3 regions of the Pseudoalteromonas sp. bablab_jr010 genome follow, and region 1 is predicted to be linked to each of the others. Evidence: predicted binding sites of a transcription regulator. Region 1 holds the regulator's gene; each other region holds the start of a gene.
The links. The regulator sigma-54, encoded in region 1, starts transcription at its own class of promoters, with help from an activator protein. The targets are predictions, from matches to a motif close to GTTGGCACGNNNNTNGNNT.
Positions count from the first base shown of each region.

Region 1 (5,471 bases):
AGCCTAAGTCTTCAAGAACTCGTAAAGCGACCGATTTCCCCGAGCCTGAGCGACCGCTGATAATTATTAATTCCATTTATGCCTCTGATGCAATTACTTGAAATAGTTGCTGATCGCTTGTAGCACTTCGCAACTGTTTACAAAAATCTTTATCTTTAAGTCTATCAGCAATTGTTGACAAGGTCTTCAAGTGCAACTGGCAATCGCCATCTGGTACGATGAGTGCCACAAAAATATCAACGGGACGATTGTCTATCGCATCAAAATTGATGGGAGATTCACTGACAATAATAAATGCATGAGGTTCATCAGCACCACTCATTCGACCGTGGGGAATAGCTATTCCTCGGCCGATACCTGTACTACCTAACTTTTCCCTGTTCAGAAAAGCATCTAGGATATCTTGTTGAGATAAATGAGGAAACTGCTGGTGAGCTAACTCGCTAATATACTCAAGAATTCTTTTTTTGCTATTAAAAAGGACCGCAGCTTTGCTGCAGTCCTGATTAGTAAGTGAACTAAGTTTCATAATTTAATGTCGAGCTAATTTCTCTTTATGCTTAATGACTTGGCGATCAAGTTTATCGATCAATGAGTCAATTGCTGCGTACATATCTTGATGTTCTGTAGAAGCGAACAACTCGCCTCCGTTTACATGTAAAGTTGCTTCTGCTTTTTGGCTTAATTTTTCTACATCTAAAATGACATGAACATTATTAATATGATCAAAATGCCTTTCTAGTTTTGCGAACTTAGTGTTTACATAGTCTCTTAATGAATCAGTGACTTCTACGTGACGACCAGTTAAATTTAGTTGCATAAGCATTTTCCTTCTATGTAAAACGTCTAAATCAGACTTTTACGCTGATTAGACGGAGGTATTGCTAGAGACTCACGATATTTTGCAATTGTACGTCTAGCTACTTTAATTCCTTGCTCAGCCAATATATCTGCAATTTTGCTATCACTCAATGGTTTAACCGAGTTTTCTGCAGCAACTAACTTCTTGATTAAAGCGCGAATTGCTGTAGAAGAACACTCACCACCATTTTCGGTGCTGACATGGCTTGAGAAGAAATATTTCAACTCAAAAATTCCCCTTGGGGTATGCATATATTTTTGTGTTGTAACCCGAGAAATCGTCGATTCATGCATTTCGACCATTTCTGCGACATCGTTTAGCACCATTGGCTTCATTGCTTCTGGGCCATGTTCAAAGAAAGCTTGCTGTTGTTGCACGATACAGTTGGTCACTTTTAGTAAAGTATCGTTACGGCTTTCTAAGCTCTTAATAAACCACTTTGCTTCTTGTAAGTGAGAACGAATAAATTGGCTGTCGCTACTTGATTTAACAGAGCGAGACATCGCTGCATATTGGCTATTCACTCTAATTTTTGGCATACAATCTGGGTTTAACTCGACTACCCAGCGGCCTTTCACTTTTTTCACTGATACATCGGGTATGACGTACTCAGATTCTTCGCGTACTATGCTATCCGCAGGCTTAGGATTTAAGCTGTGAATGAGCGTCATCACTTCTTTAAGCTCGTTTTCTTTAAGCTTAGTCTTTTTCATTAAAGTGCGATAGTCGCGACTTGCTAATAATTCGATATGCTCAGATAAAACCATTTTAGTTTCAGCTAAATATGGCGTATTGGCATCGAATTGACGAAGTTGTATACACAGGCACTCTTGTAAACTTCGCGCGCCGATACCAACTGGATCGAATAACTGTATTCTTTTTAAGACAGCTTCAACTTCATCGAGTTCGATTTCTTCTTCATCATTATTTTGATTAAAGCTTTCGACAATATCTTCGCAGCTAACCGTTAAAATACCTGAGTCATCGATAGCTTCAACGATGGCAACGGCAATCGCTTCATCGGTAGGACTAAATGGTGTGAGCTGTAGTTGCCACATTAAATATTCTTGCAGTGTTTCTGTTGAAGCACCTTGGTAAATAGACTCGTCTTCAGGCATTGGCCCAGACGATGTTGATGGGGCGGCACTCATGTACTCATCCCACGTAACATCCATAGCTAAGTCATCGCTAACCGTATCCTTACTCAGAGCATCACTGCTTTCTTGCTCGAATTCGCTAGGTGCTTCGTCGGCAGACGCGCTGACTTGTACATCGTCAGACTCCGCTTTTTGCTCATTCTTACCGATGCTTTCTTCGTTGTAATCCGCTTCTTCCACTTCAAGCAGAGGATTACTATCAAGCGCTTCTTGAATTTCTTGCTGGAGATCCAATGTACTGAGCTGCAACAAGCGAATGGCTTGTTGCAGTTGTGGAGTCATTGTAAGTTGCTGGCCCATGCGCAGCTGTAATGATTGCCTCATGTATCCCTAACAATCCTTTTTAAGTTATCGGTAACGGTGAAGACACTGTTATCGATTTATTGTCATTGTATAAGTCTAGCAGATGCTCTAGTCGGTGGCGTAATGGTTACAGCCTGAATTGCTCGCCTAGATAAACATCACGTACAGTTTGGTCTGCTAATACGTGCTCAGGTGTGCCTGATGCAATTAGCTCCCCATGAGAAACAATGTAGGCTTTTTCACAAACATCAAGGGTTTCTCGAACATTATGGTCAGTAATAAGTACACCAATACCACGATTTTTTAGGTGCTCAATAATTTTCTTTATATCTAACACTGAAATAGGATCAACACCAGCAAAAGGCTCATCTAAAAGGATAAATTTAGGATTAGCGGCTAATGCACGTGCAATTTCAACGCGGCGTCGTTCACCACCTGACAGTGCCATACCTTGGCTATCGCGAATATGTTGAATGCTAAATTCATCTAATAAGTTGTTAAGCGTCTCTTCGCGCGTTGTTTTGTTAAGATCTTTGCGGGTCTCTAATATGGCCATCAAGTTTTGGTAAACTGTTAATTTTCGAAAAATAGACGACTCTTGTGGTAGATAACCAATACCTAAGCGCGCACGGCTGTGCATTGGCAAAAGCGTGATATCGTTATCATCGATGCTTATTTTTCCTTTGTCGCTTGGTACGAGGCCTACAATCATATAGAAGGTCGTTGTTTTACCTGCACCATTTGGCCCTAACAAGCCAACAATACTGCCCGCTTCAACTTCAAGACCGACATTTTTAACCACTTGGCGGCCTTTGTAGCTTTTAGCTAAAAGCTCTGCTTTTAATGTGCTCATGGTTGGCCTTTATCGTCTTTTTTATTTTCTACAGGCACTAAAATAGTGTGTACACGATCTGTTGAGTTTTCGTCTTTTTCTGCGCTGATCAGCTGTTGAGCCATATCGTAGGTAATGCTTTTTGCCGTTACTTTTTGACCCGCTTGAGTGACTTCAGCTTCGCCATTGAGTGTTAAGAAGCGCTTCGCAACATCATAACGAACTTCTTCGGCGCTGGCGCTCATCACGGTACCATCAGCTTGCTTTTCTTCGAAGTAAGCTGGTTTGCCTGTAGCGATAATTAATTCGACTGTACCTTCGGTGTCACCGCCATGTGCCTCAAGTCGCTCTGCTGTAATGCGACGATCACCATGCACGATCTCTACGTTACCTTCGAATATGCCAACGCCATCTTTTAGTTTACCGATTTGGCGATCTGAGCTAATGCTAATTTGAGCGCCTGTTTGCTCGGCAGCTGCGCCCGAAAAGGCAATCAATAAGCTTGGGATCAGGAGTAATTTCTTCAGTTTATTGGTCATAGTATATGGTTCGTGTATGGTTAGTTAACTCAACAATTTCGGCTTTTAAATCGGCTTTTAAGCCTTTACCGGTAATTTTTAAATTCGGTCCTGTTAGTGTTACAGGTTGCTTTGAAAACATCGTCATTTTATCAATGTCGACATTAATATTTTCTGCTTTTATATCTTCGATCATACCGTTATGGGTTAAGTTTTTAGCAACTACATCCCCTTCAAAAATCAGCTGATCATTTTCGTATAAAGTAGCTTCTTTGGCTCTTACTTGCCAAACTTGCTGATCGCTATAAATAGTAAAAATAGGTTGTTCAAAAAAGGTAAACCCTAATTGTTGATACAACTCCATTTTTGCAGCTGCCACTTTATGACTAATTTTACCTTGCTCGTCATAAGCTGTTTGCTTTAGAGCAACGGCAGTGTAATCAGGTGTTGCGATGATCTCGTCTTCACTAGTTATTGTATCAGTTGACTGGTTAAAGTACGGGTACCATAACCACACCATGCAACAGACAAAAACAATACTCAGTAAAATACGGGCTATATTCATGCGCTGGTTCCATCGCTAGTTAACGGCTTGCCGTTTTCTAACATCAGTAAATCAGTTAATTCACGCACGGCTCCAAAGCCACCCGGTAATAATGTGGTGTAATGAGCCAGCTTCTTGATAAGCGGGTGTGCATCGTTTACTGCGACAGCAAAGCCAACTTTTTCCATAACTGGTAAGTCTGGACCATCATCACCAATATAGGCAATCTGTTCATCTGTCAGCCCCAGTTTATCCTTTAACTCTTGATAAGCAATCAGCTTATCTTCTTGTCCCTGATAAATGTGCTGAACTGTTAGGCTAGTCATTCGCTGCTGAACTATTTGTGAATGGCGGCCAGTAATCACTGCCACTTCAAAGCCACTATTAATGAGTGCTTTAATACCAAAACCATCTTTAGTATTGAATGCTTTAAGCTCTTCGCCATTATTACCCAAATAAATTCGACCATCAGAAAAAACACCATCAATATCACAGATTAATAGTTTTATTTTTTGAGCACGCTGACTCACATCAGGGCTCAGGGGCTGGTATAGTTCGGCGAATGTCATTGCTTAGAGAACTCCTGCTTTTAATAAGTCTTGCATATTAAGGGCACCAATTGGTGTGTTGCTTTGATCCACCACAATTAAACCATTAATACGTTTATGCTCCATAATATTTAAAGCTTCAGCCGCAAGCATGTCAGGGCGAGCCGTCGTGCATGAGCGGGTCATCACTTGGCTAATTGCCGTGTTATGGATATCGATGCGCTGTTCTAAAATACGGCGTAAGTCACCATCAGTGAATAACCCGGCTAACTTTTCATCTGCACCAATCACTGCGGTCATACCAAGGCCTTTGGCTGACATTTCAATCAATGCATCTTTGATGCTTTGGATTTCGCTAACGATTGGCGTTGCGTCGCCTGCGTGCATCACATCATCTAATGTAAGTAATAAACGTTTACCTAAGCTGCCACCAGGGTGCGAAAGTGCAAAATCGTCGGCAGTGAAACCTCGGGTTTCTAGTAGCGCAACCGCCATTGCATCGCCCATAACCAAGGTTGCAGTGGTGCTTGCCGTTGGGGCAAGGCCTAACGGACACGCTTCTTGGCTAACTTTGATGCACACATGAACATCAGACAGTTTTGCCATTGTTGAGTCTGGGTTGCCTGTTAATGAAATCATTTTTGCGCCAATGCGCTTAATAACAGGGATAATACTGAGTACTTCGCTGGTCTCACCTGAATTTGAAA
Region 1 is NZ_JACDWV010000200.1:16,887-22,357, forward strand. It holds gene rapZ (RNase adapter RapZ) at 1-76, opposite strand, end outside; gene ptsN (PTS IIA-like nitrogen regulatory protein PtsN) at 77-529, opposite strand; gene hpf (ribosome hibernation promoting factor) at 533-820, opposite strand; gene JIG37_RS20650 (RNA polymerase factor sigma-54) at 847-2,343, opposite strand; gene lptB (LPS export ABC transporter ATP-binding protein) at 2,450-3,175, opposite strand; gene lptA (lipopolysaccharide transport periplasmic protein LptA) at 3,172-3,693, opposite strand; gene lptC (LPS export ABC transporter periplasmic protein LptC) at 3,683-4,237, opposite strand; gene kdsC (3-deoxy-manno-octulosonate-8-phosphatase KdsC) at 4,234-4,785, opposite strand; gene JIG37_RS20675 (KpsF/GutQ family sugar-phosphate isomerase) at 4,789-5,471, opposite strand, start outside.

Region 2 (5,471 bases), on a different contig from region 1:
CCTTCTTCATAGGCATCTTGACGGATTTTTTCAAGTTCAGCCATGGTCAATGACGGAATTTCAGGCTCTTCTGGCTGCTCTTCGGCCTGCTGCTTTTGATGCTCTTTGCGATATAAGTCAGCTAACGGTGTGCCATACGCCGTTGAACGTCCGGCGAGCTTTGTTGTATCTTGCGTAACCTCAGGAATTGGCCAGTTTTCCAATAATTCATCGGCAGCTTCACTGGCATGCACTGGGCGTCCTGTATGAAATGAAGACTTACTCATGGCTTACAGGAACTCCTCACCACCACCGCCACCAAGCATGATTTCGCCTGAGTCAGCTAAACGTCGTGCCGTAGAAAGAATTTCTTTCTGTGCCGCTTCTACTTCACTAATACGAACAGGGCCCATTGCCTCAAGATCATCTGCGAGTAATTCAGCGGCACGTTTTGACATATTGCCCAAAATCTTCTCTTTTAATGCTTCGTCAGTACCTTTAATTGCTTTCATTAATACATCTTGCTGTACTTCACGAAGGATCGCTTGAATACCACGGTCTTCAACATCCATTAAGTTCTCAAAGACAAACATAAGGTCTTGGATTTGCTGTGACATCTCTTCATCGTGTTCACGGATTGAATCCATTAACTGACCTTCAACATTGGTATCTAGGTAGTTCATGATATCAGCAGCCGCTTTCAAGCCACCCATTTTCGCAGCTTGCGCACCTGCTTGACCTGCAAATTGTTTTTCCATGATTTCATTCAACTCTTGCAATGCTGCTGGTTGAACTTCTTCAAGGTTCGCAATACGCATAGTTAAATCTAAGCGCACTTTTTCTGGGAATTGCGACAAGATTTCCGCTGATTGCTCTGGCTCTAGATACGATAAAACAATGGTTTGAATTTGCGGGTGCTCGTTGCGAATAATATTCGCCACTTGCTTTGAGTCCATCCATTTCAATGAATCAAGACCTTTCGCCCCTGAGCCCATAACAATTTGGTCAATAAGGCTGGCAGCCTTGTCTTCACCAAGCGCTGCTGTAAGGGCTTTTTTAATAAAGTCTTCAGACTGGAAGCCAATGGTACTGAAGCTTTGAATTTGCTCAATAAACAAATTATGGACTGCGCTAATTTTCGCTTGCGATAAATCATCTAGTGCGGCCATTGCCATACCCACTTTTTGCACTTGCTTTGGCTCTAAGTGCTTAAGGATTTGCGCAGCATCTTCTTCTGATAAGCTCAGCAATAAGATTGCCGCCTTATCAACACCGTCTAATTTATCAACATCAAACGCCGGTGGTAATTGTTTTTGTTCTTGATCAGTCATCTTCTGTTAACCACGCTTTCACTACTTGAGAAGACAGTTCTGGTTCATTTGCAACCAATGCACGAACTGCTTTGAGTAAATCTTCATCGCCATGTAAGTCTGGCAGCTGTAGTGTACCATCACTTGAGAATCCTACAGCAGCAGAGTCAAAGTCTTTATTTAGCATATCTAGCGTGCTATCACCAATATCTACACCTGCACTTAATGCATCTTCATCATATTCTTCTAGTGTATCGTCTGGGTAAATTAGACGTTTCAGCATAGGTCTTACAACAAAGACAATAAGTACGATGATAACCAGTGCACCTAATGCTAAGCGTAGCATCTTCATGAACCAATCTTGCTCCCAAAGTGGAACTTCAATCGCTTCACCTGTATCTTGTCTTACAAATGGCACTGTAACGACTTCAAGTGCATCACCGCGTTGCATATCAAACCCAACACCACCTTGTAGTAAGCGACGAATATTTGACAATGCTTCGACAGAGCGAGGAACCATAGTTGTCTCACCGTTTTCACCTACTTGTGGTACATAATCAACGGCAACTGACACACTGATGCGGCGGATAACACCGGTTTGCTGGCGCTTATGCGAAATTGTGGTATCAAGTTCGTAGTTACGTGTTGCTTCTTTATGCGAACGACTTGGGTTCGTTGCTGAACCTGCACTACCTTGGCCAGCGACCTCAGGAATATTAGAGTTAACTGGCGGCTGATTCGTTAGCGCACCTGGAATGCCCACAGCAAGACCACCAATGTTGTTTTCTTCGAACGTGGTTTCACTGCGCACAGCGGGTAAGTCTGGGTTATAACGTTTTTGTGTTTCTTCGACTGCACTAAAATCCATATTTAAGTCGACTTGCGCTGTGTAGTTACCTAAACCTACAACTGGAATAAGGATGCTATCGATTTTATTTAAGTATTCTTCTTCACGCTTACGCTCAATTTCATACTCTTTACGAGAGCGAGCAGCAAGTGAGTTTTGTGAGCCTGAATTCAGTAAACGACCATTTTGATCGGTAACAGTAACACGCTCTGGCGATAAACCTTGGACTGCTGAGGCAACAATATCAACTACTGAGTCAACTTCTTCACCATCTAGCGTACGGCCGCGTTTTAAGGTTAGTACTACCGTTGCTGAAGGTTGTTTTTCACGACGAGCAAATACGTTTTCTTTTGGAATAGCTAAAAGTACTTTGGCGCGAGTAACATTTTTTAGCTCTTCGATGGTACGTGCAAGCTGTTGCTCACGACCATGTTTTAAACGTTCACGTTCAAGGCGTTGGCTTACACCAAACCCCATGTCTTGCATAATGATGTCAGTACCTGAGCTTGGCGCTTGCTCTAGGCCTTCACGAGCCATCAATAATTTAATGTTTTGGTATTCACCTTCTTCAACAGAGATGACGTTACCATCAAGTTCGTAATCAATCTTTTGAGCGTCTAAAAAGTCCAGCGTTTGAATTAGCTCTTCCGTTGGCATTTTGCCAAGCGGACGCATATCTGGCTGACGAGCCCAAATAATAATAAAAATTGCGATAGCCAAACAGATTGCTAAAGCAATCACTAAAGTAGCCTGGCGTAAAACGTCTACACCATTTAAGGCACTTAGGTAGCCTGACTTTTGCTCTTGTTGATCGTCAGTATCGGTTGCATCGATACCGCCGCCTGCTAAGGCTAGATCAGTTGATTGATTAGATTGCGCCACAATAATTCTCCACTACCTAGTTACACAGGCATGTTCATAATTTCTTTATAAGCTTCAACAAGTTTATTGCGAACCTGTACCGTCGCTTCAAAGGCAACTGATGACTTTTGCGAAGCAATCATTACGTCCGCAAGTGAAACACTGCGATCGCCCATTTCAAGCGCGGTTACCTTTTGTTTTGCTTCTTGTTGTAAGCCATTCACTGTATCAAGTGCATTGGTAAGTAAATCACCAAACTGTGCCGATGAAGTTGGCTGAGTTTGTGTTGGTAAATTATTAATTGAGTTACTACGACCAACTTCTGAAGCCATAGATTGCATTTCTTGAAATAATGCGCTGTTTTGAACTTTCATAATACTCTCTGACAATGCAGTTTACTTATGCACTGATAAAGCACAAACCGTGCCACAAAATAAAATGAATATTTTCAACAACTTAAAACAATAAATTTACTTGTCAGAGTTTTGACAGCAAACAAGCTCACAAAAATGCGAGCTTGTTTGACTAACTTTTTGAAAGGAGTTTATGCAGGTAAGGCGATACCCAAGTCTCGCATTTGCGCCAGTTTATAACGTAACGTGCGCGGACTGATACCTAAGGTTTCTGCAACCTCTTTACGCTTACCATTACAGCGCGCTAAGGTTTCTAAAATAATACGATGCTCTTTGTCTTTCAGCTCGTCTTTATAATTACCCTGCTCACTCACTTGCGGTACGGTATCTAGATTAACTTCAACAGGCTGTTCTTGATAAACTGGTGCGTTGTGTGGTGGCGTAGCGACTGGCTTGATATCCGCCGTAAGCAACTCTTCAATAAAGACATCATCTTGATGAATACTATTACCATCGCATAATATCAACGCCCGTTGAATAACGTTATCAAGCTCTCGAACGTTACCTGGCCAAGCATGCGATAGCAGCTTTTGTTTCGCACCCTCACTTAGTTGAGCTATAGGTTCTTTACTTTTCAGGCAATGACGCTCAATTAGATGCTCAGCCAACACAACAATGTCACCAGGACGCTCGGCTAATGGTTTCCACATTAGCGGAAACACATTTAAGCGATAATATAAGTCTTCTCTAAATAGATTTTCGCTCACTGCTTCTTTTAAATCTCGGTTGCTTGTAGCAAGAACACGAACATCAAGCTCTATGGTTTTACGACCACCTAAGCGCTCTACTTCGCGCTCTTGAAGTACACGCAGTAATTTAGCTTGCAAGCCTAAATCCATCTCAGTGATTTCATCAAGTAAGATGGTACCACCTTGAGCTTGCTCAAATTTACCCGGACAGGCTTGAATAGCGCCGGTAAACGCCCCTTTTTCGTAACCGAATAAGGTTGCTTCAAGCATGTTTTCAGGAATAGCCGCGCAGTTAATAGCCACAAAGGGGGCATCGCTACGATTTGATTTATCGTGGATAAAACGAGCCAACACTTCTTTACCCGAGCCACTTGGGCCGAGTACCATGACACTGGCATCTGAGCGGGCAACTTTGCTCGCGAGCTCTAATAGCTTAATACTCGATGGATCGGCAACGATTGGGCCATCGGTTTCTTTTTCCTTTTCAGGTAGATAACGACTCACCATGTTAAGGAGCACTTCTGGAGCAAACGGTTTTGCCATGTAATCAATCGCACCTAAACGCATTGCTTCTACAGCATCATCAATGGTGGCATAGGCTGTCATCATTAATACCGGCAGCTCAGGATAATTAAGTTTAATGCTACGTAATAGGTCAAGGCCACTCATGGCGCCCATTTGCACATCACTAACAACCAATGAATAGCTATTTTGCTTAAGCAAGATCATCGCTTGTTCAGCGCTATCTGCAGCAACGCAATCAATACCCGACATTTCAAGGGTATCGATCAGTGCTTCTCGTAAGCCCGCGTCGTCTTCAACGACTAAAATAGAGTTAGTATTCATTTTGCCTCCGCTGAGATTGGTTCTGCACTAATTGGCAAGATCAAACTAAAACATGCTCCCCCATGAGCATTATTAGTCACTTCAACCCGTCCTTGGTGCGCATTGGCTACTGAACTTACAACTGCAAGTCCAAGCCCCGTGCCTTGGCTTTTGGTAGTGTAAAAAGGTTCGAATAATTTGTTGGCATGACGTAAATCAACACCTGGGCCATTATCACTGACACTGATACGAACACAGTTTTCGCTAGTTTCGTCACGTTCGGCACTCAGGGTTACCACAGCATCAGAGCCAATAATTTGAATACTATTGTGGATCAGGTTTTGAATAGCACTCGCCAGAGCAGTTTTATTACCCATAATTTCAATATCTGGCTCAGGCAAGTTCACGCTAAGTTCACTGTTATTTTGTGCAACCATAGCATCAGCACCGGCTTTTACTTCATTAAGTAACTGTTGCATTGAAACGCTTTCGACCACTTGTTGCTCACCACTTTTGGCAAATAACAGCATATCGTTCACTTGGGTTT
Region 2 is NZ_JACDWV010000087.1:205,138-210,608, forward strand. It holds gene fliH (flagellar assembly protein FliH) at 1-266, opposite strand, end outside; gene fliG (flagellar motor switch protein FliG) at 270-1,310, opposite strand; gene fliF (flagellar basal-body MS-ring/collar protein FliF) at 1,303-3,018, opposite strand; gene fliE (flagellar hook-basal body complex protein FliE) at 3,039-3,371, opposite strand; gene JIG37_RS09505 (sigma-54 dependent transcriptional regulator) at 3,542-4,945, opposite strand; gene JIG37_RS09510 (ATP-binding protein) at 4,942-5,471, opposite strand, start outside.
Region 2: fliE (flagellar hook-basal body complex protein FliE) is a predicted target of sigma-54. The motif match lies at 3,410-3,428, and genes of this name have one in related genera.

Region 3 (5,471 bases), on a different contig from region 1:
GGTCATACTCATTGACGAAATAGCCGTATCAAGCATATCGATACCTGCATCGATCGCTTTTTGGTAAGTTGCAGTGCTTAAACCTGTGGTCGCGTGGCATTGCATCGCAATAGGAATAGACACAGTTTCTTTTAAACCTTTGATCAACTGTTCACAATCATAAGGCTTTAATAAACCTGCCATATCTTTGATACAAATTGAATGACAACCAAGATCTTCTAGTTGTTTTGCAAGCTCAAGCCACATATCAAGCGTATGGACTGGGCTTACTGTGTACGAAATAGTACCTTGGGCATGAGCACCTACTTTAACAGCAGCTTTAATGGCAGTTTCAAGGTTACGCACATCGTTCATCGCATCGAAAATACGGAAAACATCAACACCGTTTTTGTGGGCACGCTCAACAAACTTTTCGACTACATCATCAGCATAATGACGGTAACCTAGAAGATTCTGTCCGCGTAGTAGCATTTGTTGCTTAGTGTTTGGCATTGCCGCTTTTAGCTCGCGAATACGTTGCCAAGGATCTTCACCTAAATAACGGATACACGAGTCAAACGTCGCACCACCCCATGATTCAATTGACCAATAACCCGCATTATCGAGTTTTTCTGTCATGGGTAGCATGTCGTCTAAGCGCATACGCGTTGCCAAAAGAGACTGGTGTGCGTCGCGCAATACTAGTTCGGTTAGTTTTAATTTAGCCATGTTTAAGCTGCCCCGTTATTTTTGTTTATTTCGAAATTGAGCAATTGCAGCGCTGATTGCTGCAATATGTGCCTGTGGCACACCCTGTTGAGGTTGAACTTTTGCTGTACGCGTAGGTTCTGCAGTTGCAGGATCATCAAATCGACCCACCAGCTTTGACATTAAAGTGACTGCTGAAATCAAAATAGTCAGAAAAACAAACACGCCTACCATGCCTGTCACCATCAAACTGGCCGCAGTGGTGAGTAATCCACCTATATCCATACGACTCCCCTCGCTTACTTAAAATAAAAAGTTATTTTTGTTAAATAATTATGCACCAATAATAACAAACAAAATTCATTTGTATAGCACCATTGTAAATTGGTAAAACCAATTAAATTTAAAATAACATGACGTACATATAATTAACACCCCACTATTTATGCATTTAAAGCCCCGCTATAGATGATATAAATAATCAATATAGCCAGTCGTTATATGCTGAACTATTAATTAATAGCAACAAAATGGCTAAAAACCACACACAACAAGGTGTTAGAGGTAGCCAACCCAAATAATGTTAAATTGGTCTTACCATTTATTAGTGCATTATCTCTTTTTCTCATGCATCTCAATATGAAAAAATATCACTATGAATAAGTTACATGCTTACTCGTAAAAGTTACCAAATGATGAACCCTCTAAAGAACAACAAAAACACACAACCCATTGAAATATATAAAATAAAAGTTCTGGCACAGAACTCGCTTCAGTTACATCGAACTTAAGAAAATTTAAATAGCCAAGGAGACCACTATGTTACGCTGGACAATTACTTTTCTAGTTATCGCGTTAATCGCAGCAGTGTTAGGTTTTGGCGGTATCGCAGGAGCCGCTGCAGGCATCGCTAAGATTATCTTTTTTATATTTTTAGTATTACTTGTTATTTCGCTGGTATCAGGAGCACTTAGAGGCAACGTCCCTAAGTAGTTAAAAGCAGATAACCACTTACTTTATTTTTAAATTTACAAGGAATTTCATTATGAAAAATTCAACTTTAAAAGCCGCAACTATCGCCCTATTTTCAGGTCTTTTCATCATGGGTTGTGAAGACAACTCTGCTGAAGACGCAGGTGAGCGTATTGACGAAGCAATTACTGATACACAAAATGCAGTTGAAGATGCATGTGAAGAAGTAAAAGAAGGTGTTAACGCAGAAGAAACTAACTGCTAATAGCACACCATACTTAAGAAAAGCGGCCAAGTGCCGCTTTTTTGTTTTTTAAATGATGCATGAGATCTGAGATAATCGTAGGAATGATTTTAACCGTGAACTTTTGGCTATAGCGTGAGTTTTTCGGCGTTAAAACGCCTCCTACAAGTCTTAACTTGGGTTTAAAGTCTGATGACTTTATAAACCACCGCGCGAAATAAATTTCACGCCTACGTGAGCCTCAAACTCGCTAACTTGTTGGGTTTTAATCTGATAGCTGACGGCTGAAAGCTGATGGCTCTGACTGCGTCTCCGTTCTACCCAACGTTATCACTCACATACCTTAGTGAGGGGCACATTTGTCGTTACACTCGCTATATGCCATTGGCCGTCGATAAAACTTACTTTTGCGACATCGCTTACAGCAAAATCTCCGGGGACATTTAAACGCGTTAAGTTACTCGCTAACGGCTGCTGACAATATGGGCCGGTATCACCATGCATTACAAGCACAGGCTTCTTAGTGTGCTTTGCAAAGTCGCTGATGGCATCTCGGTATAGTTTAAATGCATCACATTTAGAGCGCTGCGATTCACTACAGGCGGGTTTACTGCTTGGGTGGTAAATATCAGCCTGAAAGCCAAACACATAGGCCTTAGCATCTTGTTGAACAAGTGCTTGTTTTAACCAAATTAAGTTGTACTTATCACGTTTGTCAGCGGCATCAAGTGCTGCGTTTTTGTCACTTTTTAAAATTTGCGAGCGGCCATTAAAAGTGCCCGGTATATGCAAAGTACGAAACTCAATACCATCAAACTGCCAACGGGCATTCTCTAGCATTTCAGCTTGTGTGGCATAACCCTGTAGTTGCTGTGCTTTTTGTGTATAAGCCTCGTCGAACATTAAGCCTTTAACAAAGCTTAGCCGCTCAAGCTCATCAAAACGTACCGATAGCTTTTCTCGGTCACAATCGGTCCATTCATTATCACCGGGGGTGTAAATAAAAGGCTGTGGGGTCAATGACGTCAATAACGCTTTATTTGTTTGCAAAAGCTTGTTCGTGCAAGCAAGTGCTCCCGATTTCATATCACCAAGATGTATTAAAAAGCCATGCGGTGTTGCTTCGATTGCCTTGGTAATTTTTCCGCCTTTGGCGAGATTAATTTCATCAATCGGGGTGTATGGCATATCGCCCATAACTAAAAAAGTATTTGTGGTCATTGCAAGTGCTAATGACATTGAACTAACAAACATACAACTTACGCCTTTAAAATACACATACCTTAAGCTCTCACAATGACAACTAAATGAAAACCAACTACGGCAGATTTTTTCTATCAATGTTAAACTGCTGTCAGCAAATTAAGTGAGCCCACGAATGACATTAAGTACAACTTACACATTAGATAAACCGTATTATTACGAATGCTTTGATGAGTCTTTGCCTTATTCATCTCAAGCCAAGCCTAAATACCCGCTGTTGATACTGTTAATAACCTTAGGCTTATTGGCGTTTTATCAATTAGAGAATCATTACCTTGGTAGCTTTATGATTATGCTTGCCGTCGTTGAGTGCTTATCGTTTTATTACAAGCGCCCATGGTGGGTCGCAAGACAAATGATGAGCCGTGCATCAGGCAGCGAAGTGACTATCGTATTTGATGATGAAGGCGTTAAGGCCGAAAACCCGCATAAAAGCTACCAATTAAGCTGGCAACAGATTAGTGAGATTATTGAAACTGAGCGAGGTTATATTTTAAAGGCACAGCGCGGTATGCAGTATATTTCTAAACAAGCGCTAAATGATGAAATGACGGCCGAACTAAATAAAAGAGCCACTCAGTGAGTGGCTCTTAAAATATCTGTCGCTGATTAAACGTTGCCCGGATTTGGGTTAGATTTCTCTGCTTGAATTCGCATGTAGATTTCTTCACGATGTACTGATACATCTTTCGGTGCGTTTACACCAATGCGAACTTGATTTCCTTTAACACCAAGAACAGTAACTGTTACTTCGTCACCGATCATTAGGGTTTCACCTACTCTACGAGTTAGTATTAGCATTCTCTTGCTCCCATGTTCCAAAAAATTAAAAGATTCCGCGTCAAAAACATTCTAATGAAATCTAGACTTAAAAGTAAGTAAAAACTCTAGATCTTATTCATTTTCGGTTAAAAAAACTTTGTGTAGCGCACGTACAGCCAGTTCTAAATACTTTTCGTCAATTAAAACTGATATCTTTATTTCTGATGTCGATACAAGCATCACTTTGATGTTTTCATCGGCAAGGGCATTAAAAAATAAACTTGCCACACCAGAGTGAGATTTCATCCCTACACCTACTGCAGACACCTTGGCAACATTGCTGACCCCTTTAATAGATTCTGCGCTGATACCATCTTGGTTACTGGTCAAAATTTCAAGGGCTTGCTCAAAATCATTCGTGTGCACAGTAAAAGCATAGTCTATTTTTTCAAAGTTATGATTAACTTGATTAATCATATCTATTTCGATGCCAAATTCTGCAAAAAGTTTCAAAATTTTTGCAAGGTTTTCCGTTCCTTGGTGTACGCCATTGACGTAAATCAAGCTTTCGTCACGATTAAAGGCGATACCCGACACAATGTTTGCTTGCACATCCGGCTCCTCAAAACTGATCAAGGTCCCTTGATCCGGGTTAAAACTCGATAACACTCTGAGCGGTATATTGTATTTTCCTGCCGCTTCGACACTACGAATATGCAGTACCTTAGCCCCAAGACTAGCCATTTCGAGCATTTCTTCGAAGGTGACATGGCTCATACGTCGCGCATTAGGCTCAATACGTGGGTCGGTGGTGTATACCCCATCAACATCGGTGTAAATTTGACATTCATCGGCATTGATAGCGCCTGCAATCTCAACCGCAGAGGTATCAGTACCACCGCGACCAAGCGTGGTGATATTGCCTTCAATATCGCGGCCCTGAAAGCCCGCTATTATAGCAATCCGGTTATGTTCAAGTTCATGCTTTAGACGAGTCGCCGCAATCTCTTCAATCCGCGCTTTACCAAACATGTTATCGGTGCGAATGTTGACCTGATCAGCAAGTAAGCTTACCGCTGAGTGACCACGTTTAATAATAGCCATAGCGAGTAAAGAGACCGACACTTGCTCACCGGTGGTTAGCAATACATCAAGCTCACGAGCACTGGGTCGAGAATCGATTTGTTTAGCGAGTTCAATTAGACGGTTAGTTTCTCCCGACATCGCCGAGAGCACCACCACAACTTGATGGCCTTGTTGTTTGGTTTTTACAACAAGGTCGGCGACGGCCTCAATTCGCTCTATTGAGCCAACTGAGGTGCCACCGAATTTTTGGACGATAAGTGCCACTAGTGATTAAGAACGCTCAGTTAACCAAGCCGTTACACTTTCTAAGGCTGCAGCTAGGTTCTCTGGCTGAGTACCACCTGCTTGCGCCATATCAGGACGACCACCGCCCTTACCGCCTACTTGTGCAGCCATGTGATTTACAAGTTCACCGGCTTTCACTTTACCTGTTAAGTCTTTAGTTACACCGGCAATT
Region 3 is NZ_JACDWV010000191.1:7,466-12,936, forward strand. It holds gene oadA (sodium-extruding oxaloacetate decarboxylase subunit alpha) at 1-708, opposite strand, end outside; gene JIG37_RS18645 (OadG family transporter subunit) at 724-972, opposite strand; gene JIG37_RS18650 (DUF1328 family protein) at 1,507-1,680, shown strand; gene JIG37_RS18655 (hypothetical protein) at 1,733-1,924, shown strand; gene JIG37_RS18660 (hypothetical protein) at 2,234-3,157, opposite strand; gene JIG37_RS18665 (YcxB family protein) at 3,282-3,749, shown strand; gene csrA (carbon storage regulator CsrA) at 3,776-3,967, opposite strand; gene JIG37_RS18675 (aspartate kinase) at 4,061-5,278, opposite strand; gene alaS (alanine--tRNA ligase) at 5,285-5,471, opposite strand, start outside.
Region 3: JIG37_RS18650 (DUF1328 family protein) is a predicted target of sigma-54. The motif match lies at 1,442-1,460, and genes of this name have one in related genera.